One region of the Shewanella sp. SG44-6 genome, then DNA from elsewhere that is predicted to be linked to it. Evidence: predicted binding sites of a transcription regulator. Region 1 holds the regulator's gene; each other region holds the start of a gene.
What was found. The regulator NrdR, encoded in region 1, represses ribonucleotide reductase genes. The targets are predictions, from matches to a motif close to AAACACNANATNTNGTGTTT.
Positions count from the first base shown of each region.

Region 2: nrdD (anaerobic ribonucleoside-triphosphate reductase) is a predicted target of NrdR. The motif match lies at 3,016-3,035, and genes of this name have one in related genera.
Region 3: nrdA (class 1a ribonucleoside-diphosphate reductase subunit alpha) is a predicted target of NrdR. The motif match lies at 7,288-7,307, and genes of this name have one in related genera.

Region 1 is NZ_JACJER010000015.1:37,373-47,804, reverse strand. It holds gene H5185_RS04715 (multidrug efflux RND transporter permease subunit) at 1-1,996, opposite strand, end outside; gene H5185_RS04710 (efflux RND transporter periplasmic adaptor subunit) at 1,996-3,081, opposite strand; gene H5185_RS04705 (hypothetical protein) at 3,361-4,596, opposite strand; gene ettA (energy-dependent translational throttle protein EttA) at 4,927-6,594, opposite strand; gene glyA (serine hydroxymethyltransferase) at 6,856-8,109, shown strand; gene nrdR (transcriptional regulator NrdR) at 8,224-8,673, shown strand; gene ribD (bifunctional diaminohydroxyphosphoribosylaminopyrimidine deaminase/5-amino-6-(5-phosphoribosylamino)uracil reductase RibD) at 8,730-9,875, shown strand; gene H5185_RS04680 (riboflavin synthase) at 9,939-10,432, shown strand, end outside.
Region 2 is NZ_JACJER010000055.1:7,926-18,357, reverse strand. It holds gene H5185_RS11515 (DEAD/DEAH box helicase) at 1-1,317, opposite strand, end outside; gene rssA (patatin-like phospholipase RssA) at 1,501-2,439, shown strand; gene nrdD (anaerobic ribonucleoside-triphosphate reductase) at 3,050-5,167, shown strand; gene nrdG (anaerobic ribonucleoside-triphosphate reductase-activating protein) at 5,167-5,634, shown strand; gene H5185_RS11495 (NADH:flavin oxidoreductase/NADH oxidase family protein) at 5,714-6,967, opposite strand; gene H5185_RS11490 (TonB-dependent siderophore receptor) at 7,174-9,651, opposite strand; gene H5185_RS11485 (YibL family ribosome-associated protein) at 10,095-10,432, shown strand, end outside.
Region 3 is NZ_JACJER010000026.1:917-11,348, reverse strand. It holds gene H5185_RS06830 (aromatic amino acid transport family protein) at 1-247, shown strand, start outside; gene H5185_RS06825 (hypothetical protein) at 710-1,009, shown strand; gene serC (3-phosphoserine/phosphohydroxythreonine transaminase) at 1,062-2,153, opposite strand; gene gyrA (DNA gyrase subunit A) at 2,323-5,058, opposite strand; gene ubiG (bifunctional 2-polyprenyl-6-hydroxyphenol methylase/3-demethylubiquinol 3-O-methyltransferase UbiG) at 5,446-6,168, shown strand; gene H5185_RS06805 (HAD family hydrolase) at 6,299-6,970, shown strand; gene nrdA (class 1a ribonucleoside-diphosphate reductase subunit alpha) at 7,513-9,801, shown strand; gene nrdB (class Ia ribonucleoside-diphosphate reductase subunit beta) at 9,873-10,432, shown strand, end outside.

The DNA of each region.
Region 1 (10,432 bases):
CAAACTGCACCGGTTCACTGGATTGACCTCTAAATCCTGGCAGCATAGGGCGTACCATCACATCGGGAATATCTTTTAAGGTTTGAGCGATTAATGCCAGTGCTTGTTTAATATTAGTGTCACGATCTTGCCAATCTTCCAGCTGGATGATGGCAAATCCTGTTTGGTCTCCGGCTCGACCACCAAATGCCGGCGCTTCAACACTGAATGATTTCACTACACCTTGACCTAACAGTGGCATCAATCTACTTTCAACAATATCCATGTTGGCGATCATACGATTATAACTGGTGCCTTCGGCGCCTTTAATAAACGCAAATAACACGCCGCGATCTTCTTGTGGTGACAGCTGTGAAGGGACTTGTTGCATCAGCATGTAGCTACCACCAATGCAGGCGATGATAATCAGCGGTGCTGCTATACGCCAGCGTAATGCCCATTTAACCAGTCTACGATAACCTCGCTCCATACGGGCAAACCCATTATCGATAGCAATATTAAAACGATTTTTCTTCACATTGGCTTTTAAGAGTTTACTGCTCATTACTGGCGTTAGCGTTAGGGCGATAAGTGATGAAAACAGCACCGACATCGCCAGCATCACCGAAAACTCGGTAAACAGTAATCCAACCATGCCATCCATAAATGAAATAGGTAAAAACACCATTACCAAAACTAGTGTGGTGGAAATAACCGCAAAGCCAACCTCGCGCGTTCCCTTATAAGCAGCGAGGATCGGTTCTTCACCTTGCTCAATATGGTGGAAGATATTCTCAACGACTACGATAGCGTCATCAACCACCAGTCCAATAGCTAAAATCAGTGCCATTAGGGTTAATAAGTTAATTGAATAACCTAAGCTGTATGCTGCTATAAATGCAGCAATTAATGATACCGGAACCGTCACCGCAGGAATAAGCGTTGCGCGCACTTGTCCGATAAAAATGTACAACACCAGGATAACCAGTACCCCAGTAATAAACAGGGTGTTGTATACCTCATTAATTGAGCGTGCAATAAACACGTTAGCATCATAATCAACAATCAGTTTTGTGCCTTCTGGCAGGAAACTCTGCACTTTATCGACTTCTTGTTGTACTCGCGTCGAGATGTCTAATGGATTGGCATCTGATTGTGGCACTATGCCGAGACTTAAGTTAACAATGCCGTTACTTTTAAAGGTCGAGTTTTCATTCTCTGCACCGACAAACACGCTTGCGACATCTTTAAGGTAAATCGGTGTGCCATCATCTGCGGTGTGAACCACTAGATAATTAAAGTCTTCTGGGCTGTAATAGAGTCGTTTCGTTCTGACTGACATGACGGTCGTGTCATTGCGAACTTCACCACCGGGTGTTTCAAGGTTTTCAGTATTTAATGCACTGATAATGTCGTTGGTGGTAACATTTCTACCGGCCATTAATTGCGGTTTTAGCTGCACATACATGACTTTGTATAAGCCACCAGAAATATTAACCGAACTCACACCAGTAATTAAGCTAAATCGGTCTTCTAATACTCGCTGGGCGTAATCGGTCAGCTGAGTTCGGTCCATATTTTCAGAGCTTAAGTTGACGTAAATTGATGGCTCACCCGTGCCATTATCTTTCGATACAATAGGATCGTTTGCTTCATCAGGTAAGCGACGTTGAGCTTTTGCTACGGCGTCACGGACGTCACTTACGCCTTCAGTTAAGTCCCAACCCAGCTCAAATTTGATTGAAATACGTGACATGCCATTTCGAGTCGTTGAGGTGATTTCATCAATACCACTAATACCTGTTAATTCATCTTCGAGATTTTTAGTGATTTTACTTTCCATTATCGTCGCCGATGCACCGCTATAAGTGGTCATCACTGTTACGACAGGATTTTGCACGTCGGGCATTTCTCTCACTGACAGTTTGGAGAAAGATACTAAACCAAATACGCACAGCAACAGACTTAATACAATCGCAACAACAGGGCGCTTAACCGCCGTATCACTTAGCCACATTATTTATGCTCCTGTTGCACAGGAGACGTTTCCGATTGAGTCGCTAACTCTTTCACTTTGACACCATCACGCATGTTGACCAAGCCTTGAACTACGATGTGATCACCAATGTTGATACCAGATTCCAGTAAGACTTGGTCTTTAATTCTTGCGCCTAACATCACTTGGGTACGAGTAGCGATATTATGCTTATCGATCACGTAGACATACCGTTTTGTACCTGAATATTCAAGAGCTTGTACTGGCACTATTGGTGATGACACACTTGGAAATACTAGCGTAGCTGACATCATCATACCGGGCTTTAATTGACCCTTTTGGTTATCAAACTGACTGCGAATGTTGAGGTTGAGTGTGGCTGAATTCACACGAGGGTCAATGGCGATAATTTTGCCTGTGAAGGTGGTTTTATTCCAAGCTCTACTGGTCGCCTTGACTGACATTCCCGTGCTGAGTTGTGATAAATAATGCTCTGGCACTTGTAAGTCCAACTGAAGCACAGACAAGTCATCAAGTGATAATAGAGACTCATTAATGGTAACCATTTTTCCGCGACTGAAATTGACTAGGCCGGTATTACCCGAAAAGGGCGCGGTTAATGTATGGTAGTCAAGGTCAGTTTTGGCTGATTCTAGTCGGGCAAAAGCGATATCAACAGTCGATTTTTGCGCTTCTATTTCAGTTTGGGTAATGGCGTTAACATGGATTAACTTGTTAAATTCGTTAAGCTTGCGAACTTCATCTTGATAATAAGCTTGGGCTTCGGTCACGCTGGCTTTAGCTTTACGGTTATCAAGCGTCAGTAATGCTTGCCCTTGCTTGACGTATTGATTGGATGTGACTTCTATATTATCTATTTTGCCTGCAACTTGCGGGGCTATCATTACTGAGTGAGTCGCGACAAGCTTTCCTATTAAGGTAATTGATTGTGAAAGCTCATGTTGTTCAACGATGGCTGTGATAACAGGCACAACTTTTTCTGCGTGCATAGCCTTGGGCGCGGCGTCAACTGTGTGAACAAATCCAACATATCCCATAATCAATATGGTAGTTGAAAAAAGATATTGGCTAAGTTTTTTGATCATCTGAGTACACATCTCTATAAACAATAATGGAAGGTGTCGTTGCGCGACGACATTGGCTAATGGCTAGCCGGTGATTGATGTTTGGGTATTGTAATTATTTTTGCTTAATTGAGCGTAAAGTAATGTAAATCTTTCGATTTTCTTTGTAACAAGGCGCATATGAAGCAAGGGGGGCAACAATTAATCGTCACAAAAAAGCCATATCAGTTGATATGGCTTTTATTTAAGTGTTGGTTTCATCGCTAGAGCAAGATCTTCATTAAGCCTGCAATATAACCATTACTTATTAACGGGTTCATTTGTAAACTCTATGTTTTGTTTTTTATTTGCTGGGGCAACACCCATAAAATATTCGTAGCTGTTATCTGATGAGTTCTTTTTGGCATCATCGTCACTTAGCTTAATACTGGTTTGGTCAGAGAATAGAGTGTACTTAGCTTTGGGTTGTTGTACTGAAGGCTGGACTTGTTTAGGCGCCTGCTTAAGGATAACGTTTTTCACCTCAGCCGTGTCCATTTTAGGTTTGTTACTGACTTTTTGAGTAGAAGCAACCTCATTGAATTTGTAGTTAAATACTCCATTACCTTCAATGTTTTCGACACTTGATTTATCTTGATTTTGGTATGAAGCTAAAATGCCATGTTTACCTAAAGGGATCTCGTGAAACAGTTTTTTACCTGTACCCACCTTGGTGCCATTTACATACCAATCAGCTGGAACATTACTGATTAACGTCACCATCGCCGATACTAAACCTAGTTTTTCATTCAGTATAGTGTCGATTTTGTTGTTATATGAAGGTTTAAATTTCATCGCGACTTTATAGTGAAGATCGCCTTTCATATTCATGTTGGCATCAAGCACTTCATATGACAATAAAACACTTTTATCGTTTAAAAATGGTGATTCATTGCGAGTATTAGATAAAATGCTGCTTTTAGACTCTTTCAAACAATCTGCGATAGTTTGGTATTTTGAACATTCAGTAGAGCCATTGATATTGACTGGCAAAGTACTCGTTGATTTTGACAAGTCTGCGATTAAACGATTCGTGATATCGGTTTTAAGTTTAAATAATTGCTGACTTTTAGTTGTGCGTTTATTATTTATTACTTCATATTCAGACAGTATTTCGACTTTTTCAGTTTCCAGAAGTTTACTGTCTTGCTCTGCTTTAAGGGTCAGTTCATCGACTAGATTGACAGAGTCTTCAATTTTTTTATAGGTATCTGCAAGCGCTGTTTTGGCTCGAATGACCTTAGGTAATTCTGTAATTAATTCGTTGTATCGATTTTGTTCTGCAACAATCGTTTTTTTTATATTTTCTATGTCGTAGGCTTTTTTATTAAGCTGTGAGAACTTGTCGTTAACTGTGATCAGCAGAGTATCAATATCATATTGATCTTCAATCTTATTGAGGGTCTGCTTTTCTGACGAGGTAATGACTTCGAGTGCCGCAAATGAGTTGCTAGCGTATAAGCACAATAAAGCAAGGCTGATTGAACCGTATCTCACTGATATCTCCATTAAATTTCTCTTCAAGCTAGAACCATCGACACTCTGTAATGCGCTGAGTGTAATCAGCAAAGAGTAAAATAATCCATTAATATTTTATGATACTGAAGTTATTTTGGCTTTACAAACAGATTTAGTGCATTACTTACAATAAATTGACAGTTTTTTGACACATGTTGATATTTCTACAGAGCATTCTCAATAATAACCTTTCACATACGAGCTAATATAATAAAGCAGAGCTTAGGGCTCTGCTTTATTCGATACTTCTATTTCAACACTATCACTCAAGCTTAACAATTGTTAACCATTTGTGTGCAAGTGTTTAGGTTACTTGTTTAAACGCTTGTATTTTAATCGATGAGGTTCAACGACATCGGTTCCTAAGGTATTCTTTAACCAAGTTGAATACTCAGTATAGTTACCTTCATAGAAGTTCACTTTGCCTTCGTCTCGATAATCCAGAATATGAGTTGCAATGCGGTCGAGGAACCAACGGTCATGAGAAATAACCATTGCACACCCAGGAAACTCTAATAAGGCTTCTTCGAGAGCTCGCAATGTTTCGATGTCTAAATCGTTGGTGGGTTCATCGAGTAGCAATACGTTGCCACCAGCTTGCAATAATTTGGCTAAATGTACTCGGTTGCGCTCACCACCCGATAAGGTGCCGATGATTTTTTGCTGGTCGCCACCACGGAAGTTAAAGCGGCCAACATAAGCACGGCTCGATATCTCGGTGTTGTTGATACGCATAATATCGTGACCGCCAGATATCTCTTGCCAGACAGTATTTTTATCATTCATTGAATCGCGGAACTGATCTACTGAGGCGATTTGAACCGACTCACCGACAGATATATCGCCACTGTCCGGTTGTTCATCACCTGAGATCATTTTGAACAAGGTTGATTTACCGGCACCGTTAGCACCAATAATACCGACAATTGCCCCTTTGGGGACAGTGAAGGTTAGGTCGTCAATCAGTACGCGGTCACCATATGACTTGGTTAAATTAGTTACTTCGATCACTTTATCACCAAGGCGTGGCCCTGGCGGAATGAACAACTCATTAGTTTCGTTACGTTTTTGATAATCGTTAGTGTTGAGTTCTTCAAAACGAGCCATACGGGCTTTGCCCTTAGACTGACGACCTTTGGCACCTTGTCTTACCCATTCTAGTTCTTTAGCTATGGTTTTTTGACGAGCGCTTTCGGTAGAAGACTCTTGCTGTAAACGGGCGTCTTTTTGCTCAAGCCAAGATGAGTAGTTGCCCTGCCATGGAATACCTTCACCGCGATCGAGCTCTAAAATCCAGCCTGCAGCATTATCTAAGAAATAGCGGTCATGGGTAATCGCCACGACTGTGCCAGTATATTCTTGTAAAAAATGCTCTAGCCAAGCCACTGACTCAGCATCTAAGTGGTTGGTCGGTTCGTCAAGTAATAGCATTTCAGGCTTTTCAAGTAACAAGCGACAAATTGCGACACGTCGGCGTTCACCACCAGAAAGTACAGCTATTTTTTCATCCCAATCGGGGAGGCGTAACGCATTTGCTGCACGTTCCAGAATATGATCAATATTGTGGGCATCTTGAGATTGGATAATAGCTTCTAGTTGACCTTGCTCTTTAGCGAGGGCATCAAAATCAGCATCGGGCTCAGCATAAGCCGCATAAACCTCATCTAAACGGGTTAGGGCATTTTTAGCTTCACTTAAGGCTTCTTCAACGGCTTCGCGAACCGTTTGTTGCTCATTTAAGCGAGGTTCCTGGGGTAAATAACCAATTTTCAGTCCAGGCATTGGGCGCGCTTCACCTTCGATTTCAGTGTCTATGCCGGCCATAATACGCAGTAATGTCGATTTACCTGAACCGTTTAAGCCGAGCACACCAATTTTGGCGCCAGGAAAGAAGCTTAATGAAATATCTTTTAAAATCTGCTTTTTAGGCGGGACAATTTTACCCACACGAAGCATGCTGTATACAAACTGAGCCATAATAATACTGTCTAATTGTCAATAAAGATGATGATAATTCTACTGTATTATAGGCTGAACTCAACAGGCAATTGTGTGATTTACTCCTGAGTGTTTTTTCGGCCACATAAGATCTAAAATTTGCCAGTCTATTGGCATAAACATGAATCGTTTTGTATTCAGAACACAGTGAATTTCATGTTGTTTATACTGTAAATCATTATCGTTGCAGAGTAGAATACGCCGCAACCCTACTATATAGATAATGATGTTGGAGCTACCATGTTGAAGAAAGCGATGAATATTGCGGATTATGATCCAGAATTATTTAAAGCCATTGAAGATGAAACTTGTCGTCAAGAAGAACACATTGAATTGATTGCATCTGAAAACTATACCAGTCCACGTGTGATGGAAGCGCAAGGTTCTCAGTTAACTAACAAGTATGCTGAAGGTTATCCAGGTAAGCGTTACTATGGTGGGTGCGAATACGTTGATGTGGTTGAAACATTAGCGATTGAACGCGCAAAAGAATTATTTGGTGCCACATATGCCAACGTGCAGCCTCATTCTGGTTCACAAGCTAACAGTGCGGTATTTATGGCGCTATTAAAGCCAGGTGACACTGTATTAGGTATGAACTTAGCCCACGGCGGTCACTTAACTCACGGTTCACCAGTTAACTTTTCCGGCAAGCTTTACAACATCATTCCTTACGGCATCGACGAATCAGGTAAAATTGACTATGACGAAATGGAACGCTTAGCTATTGAGCACAAGCCTAAGATGATGATCGGCGGTTTTTCGGCATTTTCAGGCATAGTCGATTGGGCTAAAATGCGTGAAATTGCTGATAAAGTTGGTGCTTATTTGCTTGTTGATATGGCTCACGTTGCTGGCTTAGTGGCTGCAGATGTTTATCCAACGCCCGTGCCTCATGCACACGTTGTGACCTCAACAACCCATAAAACATTGGCTGGTCCACGTGGCGGTATTATTATTTCTGCTGCTAATGATGAAGACTTATATAAAAAGTTGAACTCAGCGGTATTCCCTGGTGGCCAAGGTGGCCCTTTAATGCATGTTATCGCCGGTAAAGCGGTTGCATTTAAAGAAGCATTAGAGCCAGAGTTTAAAGTATATCAACAGCAAGTTGTTAAAAATGCCAAAGCTATGGTAAGTGTGTTTTTAGATCGTGGTTACAAAATTGTTTCTGGCGGTACAGAAAACCATTTAATGTTGGTTGATTTAATTGGCCGTGATTTAACGGGTAAAGAAGCAGATGCTGCATTGGGCAATGCCAACATTACCGTGAACAAAAACTCAGTACCTGATGATCCACGTTCACCGTTCGTCACCTCTGGTGTTCGTATTGGAACACCAGCAATTACTCGTCGTGGCTTTAAAGAAGCAGAAGCGAAAGAGTTAACCGGCTGGATTTGTGACATTCTTGACGATGCATCTAATGCCGAAGTGGCTGAACGAGTGAAAGGTCAAGTGTTGGCATTATGTGCTCGATTCCCTGTATACGGTTAATCGTCTCTTGATGTCTGTTGAAAAGGTTTAGGTTAACCTTGCTCAACAAATAGGATAAACTTTAATGGCCGCTAATTGTTAGCGGCCATTTTGTTTTTTTCTGCAGGAGGCTCAATGCATTGCCCTTTTTGTAGCGCGACCGATACCAAAGTTATAGATTCTCGATTAGTGGCTGATGGTCACCAAGTTCGTCGCCGCCGGGAATGTACCGAATGCCATGAGCGTTTCACTACCTTTGAGGGTGCAGAATTAGTGATGCCCAGAGTGATTAAACGTGACGGTACTCGGCAACCCTTTGATGAAGAAAAGCTCCGTGGCGGCATGCTGCGTGCCGTTGAAAAACGTCCTGTATCAATCGATGAAATTGAACAAGCATTGACTAAAATCAAATCAACGCTGCGCGCAACGGGCGAACGCGAAGTTAATTCTGAAATGATTGGTAATCTTATGATGGAACAGTTGATGAACCTTGATAAAGTGGCTTATATCCGCTTTGCATCAGTTTATCGAGCATTTGAAGATGTATCACAATTTGGTGAGGCCATTGCCAAATTACAAAAGTAATGGCGAAAAATATCATCTTTTTATGACGGCATCTGAGCAATAAGAGATTACCTAATATGGCTAACTTTTCTACCTTCGACATTCAAATGATGAGCCGTGCGATAGCACTCGCCGAGAAAGGTCGTTATACCACTCGGCCAAATCCTTGTGTCGGTTGCGTCATTGTCGCCAATGGTCAGATTATCGGTGAAGGTTATCACCAGCGTGCAGGCCAAGGCCACGCCGAAGTCAATGCGCTTAAAATGGTTCGCGATAATGGCTTTTCGGCACAAGATGCTACCGCGTATGTCACTCTTGAGCCGTGTAGCCATTACGGCCGCACACCACCTTGTGCTTTAGGCTTAATTAATGCCAAGGTCGCTCGAGTTGTTATTGCTGTTACCGATGCCAATCCACAGGTTGCTGGCCGCGGTATCAGCATGTTACGTGATGCAGGTATTCAAGTTGATATCGGATTACTGACAGAGCAAGCTTATGCGCTAAATTTGGGCTTCATGAAGCGGATGAAAACTGGCTTGCCTTGGGTGACAGTGAAAATAGCCGCCAGTTTAGACGGTAAAACAGCCCTGTCGAATGGAGTGTCAAAGTGGATTACCGGTGACGCTGCCAGGGCAGATGTGCAAAAGTACCGAGCTAGGCATTGCGCATTAATCACTGGGGTTGAAACTATTCTTGTTGATGACCCTAGCTTAAATGTCCGTTATGAAGCGCTCGGTGAATTAACCACTTATCATACGCAAGAAGACATATTCCAGCCTTTAAGGGTGGTGCTTGATAGCCAAGCTAGATTAACGTCAGCCCAGCAGTTATTTTCGATTAAAAGTCCTATTTTACTGGTTTCAGGCTGTGCATATTCTGACAAGGTCAAAATTGACTTTCCACAGCACGTTGATTTTCTGCAATTAGAGTGTGACTCGTCAGGTAGAATCCCTTTGTTAGCTTTGCTAACGTATTTAGGTCAGCATAGCAATAGCGTATTAGTTGAAGCTGGGGCAACGTTAGCCGGCGCATTTGTTGCTCAAGGTCTCGCTGATGAAGTAGTGCTTTATCAGGCTGCTAAACTTTTAGGCAGCCATGGACGTAATATGTTGCAGCTACCCGATTACAGTGCGATGGATCAAACACCGTCGTTGCAATTAATCGATGAGCGTAGCATTGGACAAGATAAGCGATATATCCTTAGATATAATCAATCGTATTAATGTGCGAGTGCTTAGGCGAAAACCCGAGCAAGAGCAAAGTTTATAAGCAAAAAGTGAGTCATTATGTTTACTGGGATAATCGAAGCCCTTGGCACATTACGTAAAATTGATCGAAAAGGTGACGATATTCGCTTAACGGTTGCTAGCGGTAAGCTAGATTTAACCGATGTAAAGCTAGGTGACAGCATTGCGACTAATGGTGTGTGTTTAACGGTTGTTGAACGTTTAGGTGATGGTTATGTTGCTGATATATCAGCTGAAACTGTCGCGTTAACCGGTTTTAGTCATTATCAAGTCGGCCAAAAGGTTAATCTTGAAAAAGCGGTTACGCCAACCACAAGGTTGGGTGGGCACATGGTCAGCGGCCACGTGGATGGCATCGCAAAAGTAGAGCAATGTGCTTATCGAGGTAAAGCGCTTGAGTTTTGGCTATCAACACCAGCGCAATTAAGTCGTTACATCGCTCACAAAGGTTCGATTACCATTGACGGTGTTAGTTTAACCGTCAATGAAGTTGATGGTCATCGCTTCAGATTAACCATAGTGCCTCATACTGC
Region 2 (10,432 bases), on a different contig from region 1:
CGGTTTAACTTTACGGCGCACAGGTGCATCACCTACATCAACCCCGGTAATAAAGCGTTTATCACTCTTAGGGGCTGCTTTGGCTTTTTTCGCCACGCTAGCTCTATTGCTGGTTACGGCGGCTTTTGCACTGGTACCGGCTTTAGCTGCTTGAGGCTTGTCTTTTAGGCCATTAAATTTGGCTTTTAAACCTTCAACTACAGTGAAGTCAAAGTTTTTACGTAAAAATAGTTGGATTTTTTTAAAGCTGTCCCAATCTTTAGGGCCCACAAACGACACTGCATCACCTTTAGCGCCTGCGCGACCTGTTCGGCCAATACGATGGACATACTCTTCAGCAAACTTTGGCATATCAAAGTTAATCACTAAGGAGACGTTGATTAAATCAAGGCCACGTGATGCCACATCGGTAGTCACCAGTATTTGCGATTGGCCTCGAGCAAATTGATCCATAATTTGGTTACGAGCCGATTGCTTCAAATCACCACTGAGCGCTGAGGTCGCAAAACCTTGTGCGGCTAACAGGGTCGCTAAACGGTCTGTATCTGAACGCGTCGCGGTAAATACAATCACTTGCTTATGCTGTTCTTGGCTTAATATATGCTGCAACAAGGCTTGTTTATGGTCTAAATGGTCAACCAAAATAATCCGTTGTTCAATATCTTTGTGTTCACTGTAAGACTCACCAATGGAGACATGGCTTGGGGTTTTCAGTAATGTTGCTGCAATATCACCTATGCTGTCATGATCCAAAGTGGCCGAAAACATTAAGGTTTGGCGACGTTTATGATCGGCAGCATCGTTGATGGCCTTTAGCTGTGGCGCAAAACCTAAATCGAGCATGCGGTCTGCTTCGTCTAGCACCAACAATTCTAAGCCGTTTAAATATAAATGGCGTTGTTGTAAGTGATCGGCAATACGCCCTGGTGTGGCAACGATAAAATGCGGATCTCTGGCCAAGGCTTTAGCTTGGTCGTTAAAGTTCTCACCACCAAGTACGCTAATGGCTTTATATTGGGTATTAGCAACTAATAAACGTAATTGGCCATAAACTTGTTGGGCGAGTTCTCGCGTAGGTAACAAAATCAATACCCGCGGATCTTTTTTCGACAATGCTCTGGTGGATATCACTCGCTGCATAGCAGGCAACAAAAACGCTAAGGTTTTACCTGAGCCGGTTTTAGACGATGCCATTAAATCTTTACCTGATAAGGCAATGGGAAGTGCTTGCGCTTGAACATCGGTAGGCGTAGAAATGCCAAGGTGCTTTAAACTGTCAAGCAGGCGCTTGTCCAACGAAAAATCGGTAAATTGCAAAGGTAGATCCCCTAAAAAATGTAAGCCGACGATTATAGCTGTTTCACCTTGCTATAGCCAACAAGAGTCGCTTTAGTTATGCTATTTTTTAGCATTATATTATTGCCTGAGTTCGACGAGGTCATTGGTCGACTAAGCCGAGCTTTATGGTAAAGATGAATACAGAGTATGGAAGGAACAAAGATGACAAAGCTCACCGTGGGATTAGCGCTAGGCAGTGGAGCCGCTAAAGGTTGGGCACATATTGGGGTATTGAATGGGTTAGCCAAGTTAGACATTTACCCAGACAAAGTGGCTGGTTGTTCGGTGGGGGCGTTAGTCGGCGCAGCTTATGCCAATGATCATTTGGCTGAGCTTGAAACTTGGGTCAGTGGCTTTTCAAGCTGGGATGTACTTGGCCTAATGGATTTAGGCTGGCGTAAAGGCGGACTTATTAGTGGTGAGAAAGTGTTTGATGTTTTAGCTAACCGTATTGGTGACCTTAATATTGAACAATTGCAGCGCCCGTTTGCTGCGGTGGCGACAGATTTATATTCTGGGCAAGAGATTTGGTTTAAAGAAGGTGACTTGCGCCATGCCGTGCGTGCTTCATGTTCGATGCCTGGATTTTTACCACCCGTGCAGCAAGGTAATCGATGGGTTGTCGATGGTGCAGTCGTCAATCCGGTTCCTGTTTCATTAGCCCGTTCGATGGGTGTTGATGTGGTTATTGCGGTAGATTTAAATGCTCATCGCCGAGGCCAAATGCATTTGATCCCAGAACAAGTAAAAAGCCGTAAAGCCAGTAAGTCAGAACCTATTGAACAAAAGCGTGAGCTTGAAACCGGCTTTATGGATTTATGGGGGAAAGGCAAAGAGTACATGAGTGGCTTAACCGATAAGCTGGCCATGAGCAGCTCAAAATCTCATCCTGGTATGTTGGCGGTGATGTCACAATCCATGGATATTTTAGAACAACGCCATAAACGTTCACGTTTAATGGGCGAGCCACCTGATATTTGTATTGTGCCCGATGTTGCTGATATTGGCACCATGGAGTTTCATCGCGCCAAAGAGGCTATTGAAGCGGGTGAGCAGGCAGTCAAAGATATTCACCATTTAATTGAAGCAACCTTAAAGTAACACTTAGGCGATGTCGGACTGGTGTATTGACGGCAATATACCCGTTCGCGTCTAAGTGCTTAATGGGTGATTAATCAGGTAGTGCCTGTCAATCGTGGTACAGATATTGGTATCACATGGATGTTCAGCATCAAGGAGAGGGCGCTTATTTATTCTGGGATGCGTTATCGGCGCAATCTGTATTAGTTTGACTTATTCAATCTCATGTCGCGCCTCTTTGTCCTGAGTATTCATCTTGTCGTAATGAATAAGTCACTTATACGATTGATACTGTCATTAACGCTGTATTTGATGTCAGGTCATCGAAATGCTCATCATTTTGAACGGCTAAAAACCACAACTACACGGTTACCTATGAGATAACTTGTTTGCCAAAATCTTACATCGCGATGCTATTTTCATTTTTTTCTACCATGCGATCTCCCGTCATAAAAATCATTTTCCACACCTACAATATCTATTGCGAATAGCAAGTTATTTGCAATAAAAAGTACTGCCGACAATTATGATCTGGATCAAAGTAATACTCAGCGTTAATGTATCTAATACACTCTATATTGTGTCTTTTGTAAATTAAAGCTCTATATATAGTGCTTGTAAGGATGGTTGTATGCTTGTAGTCGTGAAAAGGGATGGATGCCGGACAGCATTTGATGGTTGTCGGATCAAAGAGGCTGTTGTGGCTGCAATGGAGTCTGCAGGTCAAGCTGACCATCAATATGCGCTGCAGTTAGCGCAAACGGTTGAGCAGCAAATGGCTTGCAAAACCGAAGTTGATATTCACGAGCTACAAGATGCAGTTGAAAACTTATTAATGTCAGGACCGTTTAAGTCGGTGGCACGTCACTATATTGAGTATCGACACGACCGTGACACTCATCGTGAGACTCAGAGTAAATTAAACTGCGCTATTCGTGGTTTGGTTGAGCAATCAGACAATGCCATTTTAAACGAAAATGCCAATAAAGATGCCAAAGTGATTCCAACTCAACGAGACTTACTCGCAGGGATTGTTGCCAAGCATTACGCTAAAACTCACTTGTTACCTAAAGATGTGGTTAGCGCTCATGAGAAAGGAGAAATTCACTATCATGATCTCGACTATGCACCATTTTTCCCGATGTTTAACTGCATGCTAATTGATTTAGCTGGCATGTTAACTCATGGTTTTAAAATGGGTAATGCTGAAATTGAACCGCCTAAATCCATCTCAACAGCAACGGCGGTGACTGCGCAAATTATTGCCCAAGTGGCGAGCCATATTTACGGCGGTACAACCATTAACCGTATTGATGAAGTGTTGGCTGAGTTTGTGCAAATTAGTTATCAAAAACACCTTGCTGTGGCTCGCAAATGGCAAGTAGCCGATGTCGAAGGTTATGCAATGACGCAAACCGAAAAAGAGTGTCATGATGCATTTCAGTCGTTGGAATATGAAGTCAACACCTTGCATACCGCCAATGGCCAAACGCCGTTTGTGACCTTTGGCTTTGGTTTAGGTGTGTCGTGGGAGTCTCGCTTAATTCAGCGGTCGATGTTAACTGTGCGCATGGCTGGTTTAGGTAAAAACCGCAAAACGGCCGTCTTTCCTAAATTGGTGTTTGCCATTAAAGATGGCGTCAATCATCAAGCAACTGACGTCAATTACGACATCAAAAAGATGGCCTTAACCTGCTCAACTATGCGTATGTATCCAGATATTTTAAATTATGATCAGGTGGTTAAAGTCACTGGTTCATTTAAAACCCCCATGGGTTGTCGCTCCTTTTTGGGGGTTTATGAACAAGATGGTCAACAAGTACACGAAGGTCGCAATAATTTAGGTGTGGTTAGCCTTAACTTACCGCGTATTGCGTTAGAAGCGGGTAAAGATGAGCAGCGTTTTTATCAATTACTCGATGAACGTTTGTTAGTCGCTCGCAAAGCGTTAGACACGCGGATTGCACGCTTAACCGGGGTTAAAGCCCGTGTTGCGCCGATTTTATACATGGAAGGTGCTTGCGGTGTACGCTTAAATGCTGATGATGATGTTAGCGACATCTTTAAAAATGGCCGTGCGTCAATTTCGTTAGGCTTTATTGGCCTGCACGAAACGGTTAATGCTTTATATGGCAATGCTGAGCATGTGTTTGATAACACGCAACTACGTGACAAAGCGGTCGCCATTATTCATCATCTAAAACAAGCCACTGAATCTTGGAAGCAAGAAACCGGTTATGGTTTTAGTTTGTACAGTACCCCAAGTGAAAATTTATGTAGTCGCTTTTGCCTACTTGATACCACCCAGTTCGGTGTAGTACCTGGGGTGACAGACAAAGGCTATTACACTAATAGTTTCCATTTAGATGTTGAAAAGAAAGTGAATCCTTTTGATAAAATTGATTTTGAACAACCTTACCCAGCCATCGCTAATGGTGGGTTCATTTGCTACGGCGAATTTCCTAACATGCAAAACAACATTGAAGCACTGGAAAATGTCTGGGACTACAGCTACAGCAGGGTGCCATATTACGGAACTAACACCCCGATAGATGAGTGTTACGATTGCGGCTACATTGGTGAGTTCAATTGTACCAGCAAGGGCTTTGTCTGCCCTAAATGCGGTAACCATGAGCCTAGTAGGGTATCGGTGACTCGCCGTGTATGTGGTTATTTAGGCAGTCCTGATGCGCGGCCGTTTAACTTTGGTAAGCAAGAAGAAGTTAAACGCAGAGTGAAGCATTTATAATGCATTACAGTGCTTACCATAGTGTTGATGTGATCAACGGCGAGGGCACCCGTTGCTGCTTATTTGTTAGCGGTTGCGAGCATGCCTGTAAGGGATGTTATAACCAAAGTACTTGGCGTGTAGATGCTGGCCATGTATTTAGCCAAGCGTTAGAAGATCAGATTATTGCTGATTTAACCGACAGCCGTATTTATCGGCGCGGCCTATCGTTAAGTGGTGGTGACCCACTGCATCCGGCTAATCTAGAAGCCGTATTGCAATTAGTGACTAGGGTAAATACTGAATGTCCCGATAAAGACATTTGGTTATGGACTGGTTATCAACAGGCCGATCTCACGCCACAGCAGCAAGCTGTGGTGGCATTAGTCGATGTACTAATCGACGGTAAGTTTGAACAAGATAAAGCCGATCCCGCGTTATTATGGCGTGGCAGCAGCAATCAGCAGATTTATCGTTTTAAGCGCTAGCATTTTTTAAGACTAGTCGTTTAATGCCAGCGCTTTAATGGTTAGCTGGTTCATTATTAGCACGTTAATATTTAAGAGGCTAATCGTTTACATGTTGATCATTAGAAAGACCTAAACCATAGCGATAACGTTTAGTGCGTTGTCTGGTGTTAAATTGATCGACCAATAAACTCCATATGGGGGAGTCATTAATTTGAGGGTGTTTGCCTTGGCTTATTCGGCGAAGCTGGCGTTTAATGATTGCCATTGTCGCTAGCCCGGCTAAAGGTTTGCTCTGCCAATTCACCGTGGGCATCGCAGGGGTGAACTCAGGTTTACTGCGCCATATTTTGGCTAAGTCAGGATAAAAGGCAAGGGCGCTGGCAATGCCGCATAAGGCAAAGCCGGCATCAACGACTTGTTGCGCAACAGGCAGGCGATAAATGCCTCCCGTTAACATCAACGCAATTGGACTACGCAGAACTAACTGTGCGGTTAAATGTAAAAAGTAAGCTTCTCGAGCTAAGGTGCGCTCATCGGCGCTGCGACCTTGCATTGCGGGGGCTTCATAGCTGCCGCCGGATAACTCGACCATTTCAACCTGATGCGGTGCGAGCATATTAATCACTTTTTCGGCATCGTCGACATCAAAACCACCGCGTTGAAAATCGGCTGAGTTAAGCTTTACCGCAATATCAAAATCTGCACCACATTTATGCCTAATTTGCTTGACCACTTCAATTAATAACCTGGCTCGATTCTCTAAGCTTGCACCCCATTCATCATCGCGCTGATTAGTTAACGGTGATAAAAACTGCGCTAACAAATAACCATGTGCGGCATGAACTTGTACACCATCAAAACCCGCTTGTTGAGCCATGCTTGCGGTCGTGACAAAGCGTTGAATAACATCATCAAGGTCAGTGGTTGTCATTGCTTTAGGCTGAGAAAACATCGATGAGTGTTTACCTAAATCGAGCGCGACAGCTGAAGGTGCAATATTTTTGCCCCCCATCGCTTTAAATACCTGACGGCCAGGATGATTAATTTGCATCCACACTCTGGCGTTATTTTGCTTGGCTATTTTGGCCCATTGGATAAACGGCTCAAGTGCGCTGCTGGATGTGAGTACCACGCCACCAGGGCCTGTCATGGCTAAAGGGTCAATCATCACATTACCGGTAATCATTAATCCAACACCGCCCTTGGCCCAAGCATCGTATAAGTTGAACAATGCTTGATCTGGTTGTTGCTGAACGTTGGCAAGATTCTCTTCCATTGCCGCTTTGACTAAGCGATTGGCAATGATCGCACCATTGGTCAAGGTGTATGGACTAAAAATGGTATTAGCCATCAAATAACATCCTAAGATAAGCTATTGAATTAATGCTTCGTTTATCCTACATGTAGCCTAAATAGTCAATTATGCTCATTAGATAGCGATAAAAAAAGCACTGCCACAGGCAGTGCTTTCATCATCTCGTTACTCAATTTAGCGTTAGATTTAGCGCTAAATTGAGATCTAGATTTCGAGCAAACAAAATCCAGATTGATATGCTTTTAAATACGATAAGTTAAGGTTAACTTCGCATTACGCTCTTCGCCAGGAAGACCCCCTAAAAACATGGCCTTATCGAAATACGTTTGATTAAATAGGTTATTAATGTTCAGTTGGATTTTATAACGCTCAACATCATAGCTAATAGCCGAGTCGATGACGCTATAACTGGGCACATAACCGTCAGGTATGCCAAATGAGCTAGACTGCGTGCTGCGTTCATCGACATATTTAGCGCCTAAACTTAATGACAGTGGCGCAGGTAAGCCCAATGCTGTGGCATAAGTTACCCAAGCGCCTGCAGTAACATAAGGTATGCCTTTTTGGCGTTGTCCATAATCATTACTATTGGGGTTTTGGTTGTCTCTGGCATCTTGGTAAACTGCGTTAACGTTGACTTTCCACTGTTCGCTTAAATATGCATTAAGATCTAATTCAACCCCTTTGGTGTCTTCGCTACCATTATAAAAGTATGGGTCAATGTTAGGCGTGACTGCACTACTGTCGTAATCTGGATTGCTGTAGGCCACATTGGTTCGTGAGGTTTTAAACAATACTAATGATGCCAGTAATTGGTCATCAAATGCTTTAATCCGAATACCCAAATCATTACTGATTGATTGTGAATCATCACGATCAGCTTCATTACCTTTTACATCACCTAATACACTATAAGTCGTGCGACCTTTAGAGTGATTAATGAATACAGAGATATCATCAGTAGGCATATAGGTTAGGCCTAAATTGTAGGTTACACCGTTATCTGTGGTGTCTGCTTCTGGTTGTGGATCCGCAAGGCTACTGCTGTAACGAGCATCAACGCCTAAGTGTTGGTAAGTTTGTTTTATTTCGTTAAAAGCAAACCCAATACGGCTGGTAAATCCGCCGCCTAAATAGCCCACATGTTGTATACCTAACCCCCATGCCGTTACTGATTTATTATAATTACTGGTTAATAACGGATCGTACTCTTCAAACTCTCCCTCGCCCCAATTAGGGTTACGGATGTCATAAATGTACGGCAAGCTTCCTTGATAGGATTGATTGCCATTAGCATCTTTCAAGGTGTAATCGGCATCGTAAATCGAATATTGTTTAAAGCGGATGTCGCGGTCTTCAAAGTTAGCATTGACCAGTAATTCGTTACTGATATGGCCGATATCGAAGTCATAGCGCAAATCAGCAAAATACTGCCACGACTTTTCTTCTGCCGAGACTTTGCGATATTCCTGACGACGGGCGGCAAAAGGATATAAGGTGCCATCCTCAACTAAAGGCGCACGGGGATCGGCATTAATAACGCCATTTCGTCGCCAATAAACGTAATTATAAGCACCAGTTTGACGTGCAAAGCTGGTTTCGTAATCACGGTGTTGCAACTGCTGATTTAAAAACAAATTATCGGTTAAGTACACATTATGGCTGAGTTTAAAGCGTAACTCTTCACCCTTGTTGTCTTTCGCCATCGGTGAAATAAGACCATTATGGCCAAATTGATAAGGTGTTAAGCCATCGTTTGCACTTAATGAATCCGCTAATTGTTGACGTTGTTGATCTGTTAGCTGTAAGCCATTATTGGTTGGATCATTGACCAAATCCTGCCCGTTCACTTCACCTGCGGTTTTGCCCTCGACAGAGGCGGCATTATAGATGCGGATAGGATGGCCTATTGAGTCGACAGGGATGGCATCATTAATATAAGCCGTTGATAGCATAATGTTTTGATTTTCATTAAGCACATATTTAAGCGAGCCATATATTTCATCGCGATCGGTACCTAGATCTCGATAACCGGTACTACGGGCGGTTTTCGCCACTAGACGGTAGGCTAGGTCGTCAGTTATACCGCCAGTAGAATCAGCCATAAGAGAGTAGGTATCCCATTGACCTACTTCGGCTTCAAACAGTTGTTTGCTAACAAACTCAGGCTTTTTCTCAATAAGGTTAATTACACCGCCCGCGCTGCCCATACCATAAAGCCCTGTTGCTGGACCTTTGAGAACCTCAACAGAACTCACATTAGTCAATGAACGAGTGGGATTAAAGGTGTTACCTAAACCTGCGCCGCCATACATACCATCGTAAGTGTAGTTTGCACCTAACCCTCGCACGACTATGTTATCGCCAATACCATAATTATTACCGGCTTGGGTTACACCACTTATGTTACGCACTAAATCCTGCATATTGGTGATGCCTTGTGAGTCGATGAGTGTCTCATCAACGATGACTACCGCTGCAGGCGTTTCCATAAGCGACATATCAGATTTAGTCGCTAATCCTGAGTTCATTACTACTTGATTTTGTCTGCCGTAAACCGTCATTCGCTCATAGTGTTCTGAGTCTGATGCACTGCTCGAATCACTTGATGCTGGTGCAATAATCTCTGGCGATGGAATAGGTGTTTGGGCATGAACATAAACTGGAAACAATACACTTTGGCAAGCTATAGCAAGTAGTGATAAACGCAGTGGCGACATAACATGGACCTCTATTAATATTTATGAGAATGATAATGATTATCATAAGTATTGCAATGGTGGCTTGATGGAAATGCTGTAGAAAGCGGCTTTGCTGGATGTGGTTGCTGAACAATTAAACAAGATGAGTGGTAATTAGACAGCGGTGAGGAGCTTTTAAACTGTTACATCAGCGAGGAATTAGTGAGTCGAGACCATAAAAATCATTAATTATGCTCACAAGGTCAGGACAAAGTGGAATAGTAGCGTTGGTTTTTCGCAGGGTAGTACTTGCCAAATTGTGTATCGAGGTTGAAAAACTTTACCAGTTCATGTCTATAAGAAGCGTTTCCTATTCGCATCTTAGGGGGTTTTGGGTATATAATCTGCCTCCGAAACGGTGTTGTGATAAACGTATAAACGTAAACGATTCACTAACACACCAAAGCACTTAAGGTAATCAAATGAATTTAAAGCTAGAACTGCAGACATTGAATGATAAATTAGACAAGTTTCGTCGCAAATTAGCTGCGGCTGAAGCACGTGGCGACGCCACGATTGTCCTGCAGTTTAAGAAAGAAGTGGCCACTGTTACTAAGCGAATCGCGAGTATTAAAGGCCAACAAACGCGTCAGTTTAGTCAAGAAGGTACAGCACTAAAAGCGCTCGGTTTTAAGCGCACTTTAACCAAAGCTGAACAAGCTGATATGGGTAAGTTAAATAAATCGGTTAAAGGCTTAGTGGTTGTGCATCCTTTAACGGCGTTAGGCCGTGAGATGGGCATAAAAGAAGTCACGGGTTT
Region 3 (10,432 bases), on a different contig from region 1:
AGATAAATGTATTTTAGGATTTATGTTTTTCACTATTTGGGGCGTAGCGATTATCAATCCAAGTATTTTGGGTATGATTGAAGCACTTGGCGGCCCGGTGATTGCAGCAATTCTGTATCTCATGCCAATGTATGCGATACACAAGGTCCCAGCACTTAAAGCCTACCGTGGCCGAGTAAGCAACATATTCGTCGTTATTACTGGTTTATTGTCTATGACGGCCATTCTATTTGGCTTACTGAGTTAAATAAGATAATTCGAGCGGGATCAGCCCCGCTCGAATTATTCATTGAGACAGAGTGATATCAACAAACTCAGGGCGAACGGCGCGATAGAAAGTCAGCAAGAATTGATTGTAAATACGCTATTCAATGCCAAATTCTCCACGGCCGGCTCAACGCATGCTAACGCGGCAGTGAATATAAAGAGGTGATTGCCGGAAATAATAATCCCAAAAACGAGTGTTATCCTTTAGCATATATTGCTATAACTTTATCAAAAAACAAAAACGAGAAGTCGCTCAACCCCTTACTAGCATGATCTGGCTACGATTAAAGTCATATCACCTCCTACCTCGAGTTAATACAGTTAATGTCTTTTTACCCATCCCCATAAAATGTCTGCATTTGATGCCCAGTTTGAAGCACAAAAAATAGCCTTCGCACTAATAAGCTTTTAAGTCGCCCGTTACTTAAGTCAATTTGGCTTACTGGCAAAAGTTGATGACGCCGGAAACGAAGGTATTGAGCTAATTCAATTTACTCAAGATTTTAAATTGTCTGAATATGCCATTCATGTATTGCTCGATATGGGATTAAGTATGGGTATTTTTGGGTGTAAGGATGAGCGTTATCGACTCGATAAAACCAGCTATTTTTACTTTATGATGATATGGCATTCAAGAACCTACACTTCGTCGATGATGTTTGCTATCAAGGCTTGTTTGATCAGGAATGAAGCGTTGAAATACACATATATCGATGACATAAAAAAAGCGAATGCTGTTTAGCATTCGCTTTTTTCTTTATTAAGCCGAACTTACGGTAAATAAGCGGTTCGAATTAACTGTGCTTTACAGCAAAGTTATTCATAAAATCAACTAACGCTTGCACACCCGCTAACGGCATGGCGTTATAAATACTGGCACGCATACCACCAACAATACGGTGCCCTTTTAACGCGACTAAACCGGCCTGCTCTGCTTGGGCTAGAAACTCACTGTCTAAAGCATCGTTCACTAATTGAAAAGTAACGTTCATACGTGAACGATTTTGTGGCGCAACACCATTTTTATAAAATGGATTATTGTCGATACACTCATACAGTAACTTCGCTTTTTGCTGGTTTATCTCTGCCATGGCACTCACGCCGCCATTAGCCTGCAACCAAGCAAATACTTCAGAAGCTAAATACCAGGCAAACGTTGGAGGGGTGTTAAACATTGAACCGTATTCAACCGCGACACGATAATCCATTATTGAAGACTGCGGCAAACTTGGTAATTTGAGCATATCGTCACGCACAATAACAATCGACAAACCCGATGGGCCGATGTTCTTTTGCGCGCCGGCATAAATAAGTCCGTATTTACTGACATCAATTTCATGCGACATGATAGTGGATGACAAGTCAGCAACTACCGGCCACGGACTAGTAAACTCTTCAAAAATTTCAATACCGTCAACGGTTTCGTTTGAGCAATAATGTACATAACGATAGTCTTTATCGATTGCATGTAAGTCAGGTAATGTCACTTGATTAAGGCCATTGACCTGCTCAACAATATTGATGCTGTCGATACTGTGCTCACCGGCTAGCTTCTGCGCTTCTGTTACCGCAGAAGATGACCATTGACCGCTGACCAAATACAGCGCCCGACCATTATCACCCAAGAAATTATTGACTACGTTAGAAAATTGCGCCCGGCCGCCACCATGCATAAACAACACATGATAGTTTTTAGGTATGTTCATTAACTTACGCAGTGTGACTTCTGCTTGTTCGGTCAGGGCAATAAACTCTTTACTGCGATGACTGATTTCCATCACGGAGACGCCAAGGCCATTCCAATCGATTAATTCCTGTTGTGCTTTTTGCATTACAGCTTGAGGTAACATAGCAGGACCCGCACAGAAATTATAAATCGCGCTCACAGACAACTCCTTGAATCAGTTTTTAATACACACATAAGACTATTAATACTAAGGACTTTAGCATCAATTGAATAGACTTTTATCAGCCTATTTTGATGAATTATTTTCCGTAAAATAAAACGAGCGCCATAAGGCGCTCGTTATTGATGTTACAAAGTAAACGTTCAGGTTAGTCCTGTTCGTCGCTCTCTACATCACTTTGTCCGTCACTCTCTACGTCAGACTCAGTAGACTCAGCCGCCTCAAGGTCAATAGCTTCACCTTCGATAATGTCCGCAGGTGGAATAACATTGCCTTCTGCGTCTAACAACTCTTCGGTTTGAATCTCTTCAATACGCTGCAAACCAACGACTTTCTCGTCTTCTGCGGTACGAATGATCGTCACACCTTGAGTATTACGACCAATAATAGATACACCTTCAGCAGGAGTACGCACTAAGGTGCCTTTATTACTGATCAGCATAATTTCGTCAAAAGTACCTACTTGAACGGCACCAACAACTTCACCATTACGCTCACTGACTTTAATCGATACCACACCTTTAGTGCCACGGCTCTTCGCTGGGTATTCACTCAGCTCAGTACGCTTACCATAACCATTTTCGGTTACGGTTAAGATAGCGCCGTCACCTTTAGGCACAATTAACGACACCACTTTTTGGCCAGCATCAAGCTTAATACCACGAACACCCGTTGCAGTACGACCCATAGGACGCAATGCAATCACTTCTTCGCCAGTTTCAGCATCAATCTTCACTTCACCGGTTTCAGAATCACGCGCTTTCTCATTAAAGCGAACCACTTTACCTTCGTTAGAGAACAACATAATGTCGTCACTACCTTCAGTAATATCAACGCCAATTAATTGGTCGCCGTCTTTTAGGTTCACAGCAATAATGCCATTTGCACGAGGGTTACTGTACGCCGTTAATGCGGTTTTCTTAACGGTACCGTGTGCTGTAGCCATAATGATAAACTTATCATCAGCATACTCACGTACCGGTAGAATGGCAGTAATGTGCTCACCGTCAGAAAGTGGTAATAAGTTAACAATTGGACGACCACGGGCAGTACGACTGGCCAAAGGTAATTGATACACTTTTAACCAATACATTTTACCAAAGTCAGAGAAACACAAGATGGTGTCATGGGTGTTCGCCACCAATAACTTCTCAACAAAGTCTTCATCTTTTACTTTAGTTGCCGCTTTGCCTTTACCGCCACGACGCTGCGCTTGGTAGTCGGACAATACTTGGTATTTTGCATAACCTAAGTGAGACAAGGTTACTACAACGTCTTCTTCATTGATTAAGTCTTCAAGACTCATATCAATTTCGTTAGCGTTGATAATCGTACGACGCTCATCACCGTATTGCTCAAGAATTTCTTCTAGTTCTTCTTTAATCACTTCCATCAAGCGCGATGGATTACGAAGAATGAATAACAGGCCTGCGATAAGTACTAATAGCTCTTCATACTCAGCTAAAATTTTATCGTGCTCAAGACCGGTTAAACGGTGTAAACGTAACTCGAGAATAGCTTGTGCTTGTTGCTCAGTTAAATAGTACTGACCATCGCGAATACCATACTCTGGCTCTAACCATTCTGGACGAGCTGCATCGTCACCCGCTTTTTCAAGCATGCCTTGTACATGGCCTAACTCCCAACCTTGTGCGACTAATTTAGCTTTAGCTTCAGCCGGTGTAGGCGAAGCTTTAATCAGTGCAATGATCGGATCGATGTTAGCCAGTGCAATAGCAAGTGCTTCAAGGATGTGGGCGCGTTCGCGGGCTTTGCGTAATTCAAATACTGTACGACGGGTAACTACTTCACGACGGTGAAGAATAAAACACTCAAGCATTTCTTTAAGGTTAAACAATTTAGGCTGACCATTGGTCAATGCCACCATGTTAATACCAAAAGAACACTGCATTTGTGTTTGAGCATATAAGTTGTTTAATACAACCTCACCCACTTCACCGCGTTTGATTTCAATAACAATACGCATACCGTCTTTATCAGACTCGTCGCGTAGGCCACTGATACCTTCTAATTTTTTATCTTTAACAAGTTCAGCGATTTTTTCAATCAAACGCGCCTTGTTAACTTGATATGGAATTTCATGAACAATAATACGTTCACGACCATTCTCTTCCGTTTCGATTTCCGCTTTAGAACGCATAATCGCGCGACCACGGCCGGTGTTGTACGCATCAATAATACCTTTGCGGCCATTAATCGACGCTGCCGTTGGAAAATCTGGACCTGGAATGTATTCCATTAACTGTTCAATCGATAAGCTTGGGTCTTCGATTAACGCCAAACAGCCTTTGACCACTTCAGTTAAATTGTGTGGTGGAATATTGGTGGCCATACCAACCGCAATACCCGATGAACCGTTAATTAATAGGTTCGGTACGCGTGTTGGTAACACCGCAGGGATCATCTCAGTGCCATCGTAGTTAGGCACAAAATCCACAGTTTCTTTTTCAAGGTCGGCTAATAATGAATGCGCCAACTTTTGCATGCGGATTTCGGTATAACGCATCGCAGCTGCAGAGTCACCGTCGACAGAACCAAAGTTTCCTTGTCCATCAACTAAGGTGTAACGTAGCGAGAATGGTTGCGCCATACGCACAATAGTATCGTATACAGCTGTGTCACCATGTGGGTGATACTTACCAATTACGTCACCAACGACACGAGCGGATTTTTTATATGGTTTGTTCCAATCGTTTTTTAATTCGCTCATTGCGAACAAAACCCGACGGTGAACAGGTTTTAACCCATCACGAACGTCAGGCAATGCACGACCTACAATTACGCTCATGGCATAATCAAGGTAAGAATTCTTAAGTTCGTCTTCGATGTTAATTGGCGAAATAGATGATGCCAGATCAGTCATAAACTGCGCGTTCCTCTAAAGTGAGCTGACAATAAAACTTCCATATTATTATCTAGCTTAAAAACGTGATTTGGCATTCTAACACAGATAATTAATGTCGCCAGAACAAAGACCTGTCAAATGCTCTATGACTCTTAAAAATGATAAAAAAGCTAATATATTCAGCGAATTTATATTATTGGCACATGAATATAGGCTGATAAATAAGTCATAATCAAAGCCAATTTGCTGATGCTTTAAGCAGTTAAGAGCACAATTTTACAATTAAGCTGGCTTAAGTGGATGTTTTATGAGCAAGTGTGAACAAGCCAAGCCATTGTTGACTACTATTCACAAAGGTTATCGTTATAATAGCCATCATACTTTATTAGACACTTAGGTTAAGTTATGTCACACGCTGAACAATCGACACCCAATGTTGATCCGCAAGAGATCGCAAAATTTGAAGCCATGGCACAAACATGGTGGGATCTCAATGGCGAGTTCAAGCCATTGCACTTACTTAATCCACTGCGTTTAAACTACATTGATCAAACCGCTGGCGGTATTTTCGATAAGAAAGTGCTTGATGTCGGCTGTGGCGGTGGCATTTTGTCAGAGAGTATGGCTCGCCTGGGTGCACACGTTGATGGTATTGACATGGGAACTGAACCACTTGAAGTGGCAAAACTGCATGCATTAGATTCTGGGGTAGCGGTTAACTATCTTAAAACTACCGCCGAAGCACACCGCGATACGCACCGCGAGCAATACGATGTAGTAACCTGTATGGAAATGCTTGAGCACGTACCGGATCCACAATCGGTAATTCAAGCATGTTGTGACATGGTTAAACCCAACGGTTTTGTGTTTATCTCGACGATTAACCGCAACATGATGTCATACCTTAAAACCATAATCGGCGCTGAATATCTATTAAAAATGCTTCCAATTGGCACTCACGATCACAGTAAATTTATTCGCCCGTCTGAACTGATGGCATTAGTCGATAACACCGATTTATTGTGCAGAGATGCATTAGGTATTACCTACAATCCTCTATCAGGTGTATTTAAGTACACTAAGAGTGTCGATGTTAACTATATGATAGCCACACAAAAAATAGATTAGCCAGCCTATGTTTTTCACTTATGTTGCAACAGTGAAAAACATAGATGAAGCCCAATAGCGTTATGTTATACCGATAACGCTATTAAAGGCTGCGTGGATTTACTGCCATTTCTCTGTGAGGAGCTAACTCTTGCATATGCACGACATTAAAGGGGTACTGTTCGATTTAGACGGTACCTTAGCCGACACCGCACCTGATTTAGTCCAAGCATTAAATTTGAGTTTAGACGAAGCCGGTTTTAAGGTTCAAACGCTTGAAACCATGCGCCATGCGGCTTCACATGGCAGTTTATATTTGGTCAAGACCGCCATACCACAGGCAGATGAACACGTTCAACTTGATATTCAACAAGCACTACTGCGCCATTATGCACGCATTAATGGCGATCATAGCCGTTTGTTCGACGATTTACCCGAACTCTTAACCCTATTAGATTCCCAAGCCATTCCCTACGGTGTCGTCACCAATAAGCCAGCTCGATTTGCTCGGCCATTAATACAAAAGCTGGGCTTAACCGATAAACTGAAAACCATGATCAGCGGCGATAGTACCTGTCACGCTAAACCTCATACTGCGCCGATGTTATTAGCCGCTCAACAAATAGCCATCGCACCTCAAAGTATTTTATACCTAGGCGATGCTGAGCGTGATTTAGTCGCCGCTCGCAACGCAAGTATGATAGGTGGCATTGCCTTATGGGGCTATTTATCAGCCAGCGACACACCGAATACATGGCCAGCAACATGCCAATTTGAACATGGTGCAGCATTAAAACACTTTTTTACTCCGTCGTCTTTTTGAGATCGATTCATCGAAAATACACCTCTGAATGCATCATTGGCTAAAGATTATGCTGACAATCACTTACCGATCAAAAGCCCTAAAAGATCAATCTAAAATTGAGGGTAAATTTTCGATCGCTGTTTATTTTAGCGATCAAAACTTTCTTATTTGATGGTTGAAAAAATATCATTTATAAAAAACACGTTATAAATTTGGGCTCTAGGGTTAGCTGTCACTAACCCTGCAGTTTATCCTCAAGTTATCCACAAGAAGTTAATATAATTGTGGCTTGCAAAAAAACTCAAACCTCACTATCTTGTATCTTAGATTTTAAATAACACCATATCTTGTGTGTGGCCGACAATCAAAACACTACTCCACAGCATAACAAGGAGATAGATGTTAACTGAACGTATTGGTGGTTTACTGCCATGTTGTGAGTACCTTCAAGTTGATTGTTTTAACATGGAATTGTTTTGTAACGGGTTCAGATCGAACCCAGCAGCACTGCATCCAACAACAGATCACATGATTAGATATAGAACCAAGGCCTCTCTTCAATGAATAGCAATATGACAGTCACTAAACGCAGTGGCGAACGTGAATCGATCGATTTAGATAAAATTCATCGCGTGATCACTTGGGCAGCCAAGGGATTAAAAAACGTCTCAGTATCTGAAGTAGAACTTCGATCTCATCTGCAGTTTTTTGATGGCATTCCAACTGAAGCCATTCATGAAACGATCATTAAGGCCGCGGCTGACTTGATCTCTCCTGAGTCACCTGATTACCAATTTGTGGCAGCCCGCTTAGCGGTATTCCACTTACGTAAAAAAGCGTTTGGCCAATTTGAACCGCCTAAGCTATTCGATCATGTCACCAAGTTAGTTGAAATTGGTAAATATGACATGCACATCATGGCGGATTACAGCCGTGAAGAGTTAGATATCCTTGATGGCTATATTGATCACTGGCGTGACATGAATTTCTCTTACGCCGCAGTCAAGCAGCTAGAGGGTAAATACCTGGTTCAAAACCGTGTGACTCACGAAGTATATGAAAGCGCACAGTTTTTATACATTTTAGTCGCAGCGTGTTTGTTTGCTCGTTATCCGAAAGAAATCCGTTTGAAGTACATTAAAGACTTCTATGACGCGACATCTTTATTTAAGATTTCACTTCCAACGCCAATCATGGCGGGTGTTCGTACACCGACACGTCAATTCAGCTCATGTGTACTCATCGAGTGTGATGACAGCCTAGACTCAATCAATGCTACGGCATCGTCTATTGTTAAATACGTGAGCCAACGTGCAGGTATTGGTATTAATGCAGGCCGTATTCGTGCTTTAGGTAGCCCTATTCGTGGCGGTGAAGCATTCCACACCGGTTGTTTACCGTTTTATAAGTATTTCCAAACAGCGGTTAAGTCTTGTTCCCAAGGCGGAGTCCGTGGTGGTGCAGCAACACTGTTCTACCCGTTATGGCATCTAGAAGTTGAATCACTTCTAGTACTGAAAAATAACCGTGGTGTTGAAGACAACCGTGTGCGTCATCTTGATTACGGCGTGCAGCTAAACAAATTAATGTACCAACGTTTAATCAAAGGCGACTACATTAGCTTATTTAGTCCATCTGACGTGCCTGGCCTTTACGATGCTTTCTTTGAAGACCAAGTCGAATTTGAACGTTTATACCTGCAGTATGAGCAAGACAGCAGCATACGTAAAAAGCAGATCAAAGCAGTTGAATTGTTTTCACTGATGATGCAAGAACGTGCCTCTACTGGCCGTATCTATATTCAAAACGTCGACCATTGTAATACGCACAGTCCATTTGACTCTAAAGTGGCACCGATTAAGCAATCTAACTTATGTTTAGAAATTGCCTTGCCGACTAAACCGTTAACTAACATTGACGATCCAGACGGTGAAATCGCCTTATGTACTTTATCAGCGCTTAACTTAGGTGCGATTAAGGATTTATCTGAACTTGAGCCTTTAGCAGATTTAGCAGTGCGTGCATTAGATAACTTACTTGATTATCAAGATTACCCAATCAAAGCCGCGCAAACCAGCTCAATGAATCGCCGTACTTTAGGTATTGGTGTGATTAACTTTGCCAACTATTTGGCTAAAAATGGTAAAAAGTACTCTGACGGTTCAGCAAATAACCTGACTCATAAAACCTTTGAAGCAATTCAGTTCTATTTACTCAAAGCGTCAATGAACTTAGCTAAAGAGCAAGGTGCATGTCCGTTATTCCACGAGACAACTTATTCGAAAGGTATTTTACCTATCGACACCTATAAGCGCGATTTAGATAAAATTTGTGACGAACCATTGCACATGGATTGGGAAGGTTTACGTAGCGATATTAAACAGTACGGCTTACGTAATTCGACCTTGTCTGCATTAATGCCTTCTGAGACTTCATCGCAAATTTCAAATGCGACTAATGGTATTGAGCCTCCACGTGGATTGATCAGCGTTAAGGCCAGTAAAGACGGGCAGTTAAAGCAAGTAGTACCAGACTTTGAGTTGCTTAAAGACAAGTATGAACTGCTGTGGAATATGCCAAATAATGATGGTTATATCCAGCTTGTTGGTTTAATGCAGAAGTTTATCGATCAAGCGATTTCAGCCAATACCAATTATGACCCAAGCCGTTTTGAAGGCGGTCGTGTACCAATGCAAACCTTGCTTAAAGACCTGTTAAGTGTCTACAAGCTAGGGATTAAAACATTGTATTATCATAACACTCGCGACGGTGCTTCTGATCAATTTGACGACATTATTGCTGTCGAAGAAGAAGACGATGGCTGCGGTGGCGGTGCGTGTAAAATTTAATCTTCACTTTATGTATATTTAGCGGGGGTCTTCCCCGCTTTTGGAAAATGCGTTTTCAGGACACCTAAATAATGGCTTACTCAACATTTTGTCAAATACCTAACGATTCGACCAAAGAACCTATGTTTTTCGGTCAATCCGTGAATGTGGCACGCTACGATCAGCAAAAATATGAAATTTTTGAAAAACTGATTGAAAAGCAATTAAGTTTCTTCTGGCGCCCAGAAGAAGTTGATGTCAGTCGCGACAAAATTGATTTCGGTGATTTACCTGACCATGAAAAACATATTTTTCTGTCAAACCTTAAATACCAAACATTGCTCGACTCTATTCAAGGGCGTTCACCTAACGTAGCGTTTTTACCGTTAGTATCGCTACCTGAATTAGAAACCTGGATTGAAACCTGGTCATTTTCTGAAACGATTCACTCGCGTTCGTACACTCATATTATTCGTAATATTGTTAACAATCCTTCTGTGGTGTTTGACGATATTGTGCAAAATGATGAAATTTTAAAGCGTGCCGGTGATATTGCGGCTTATTACGATGATTTAATTCACCTTACCCAGATTAATAACCTGTTAGGCGAAGGCACTCATGTGATCGACGGCAAAGAAATTACCGTTAACTC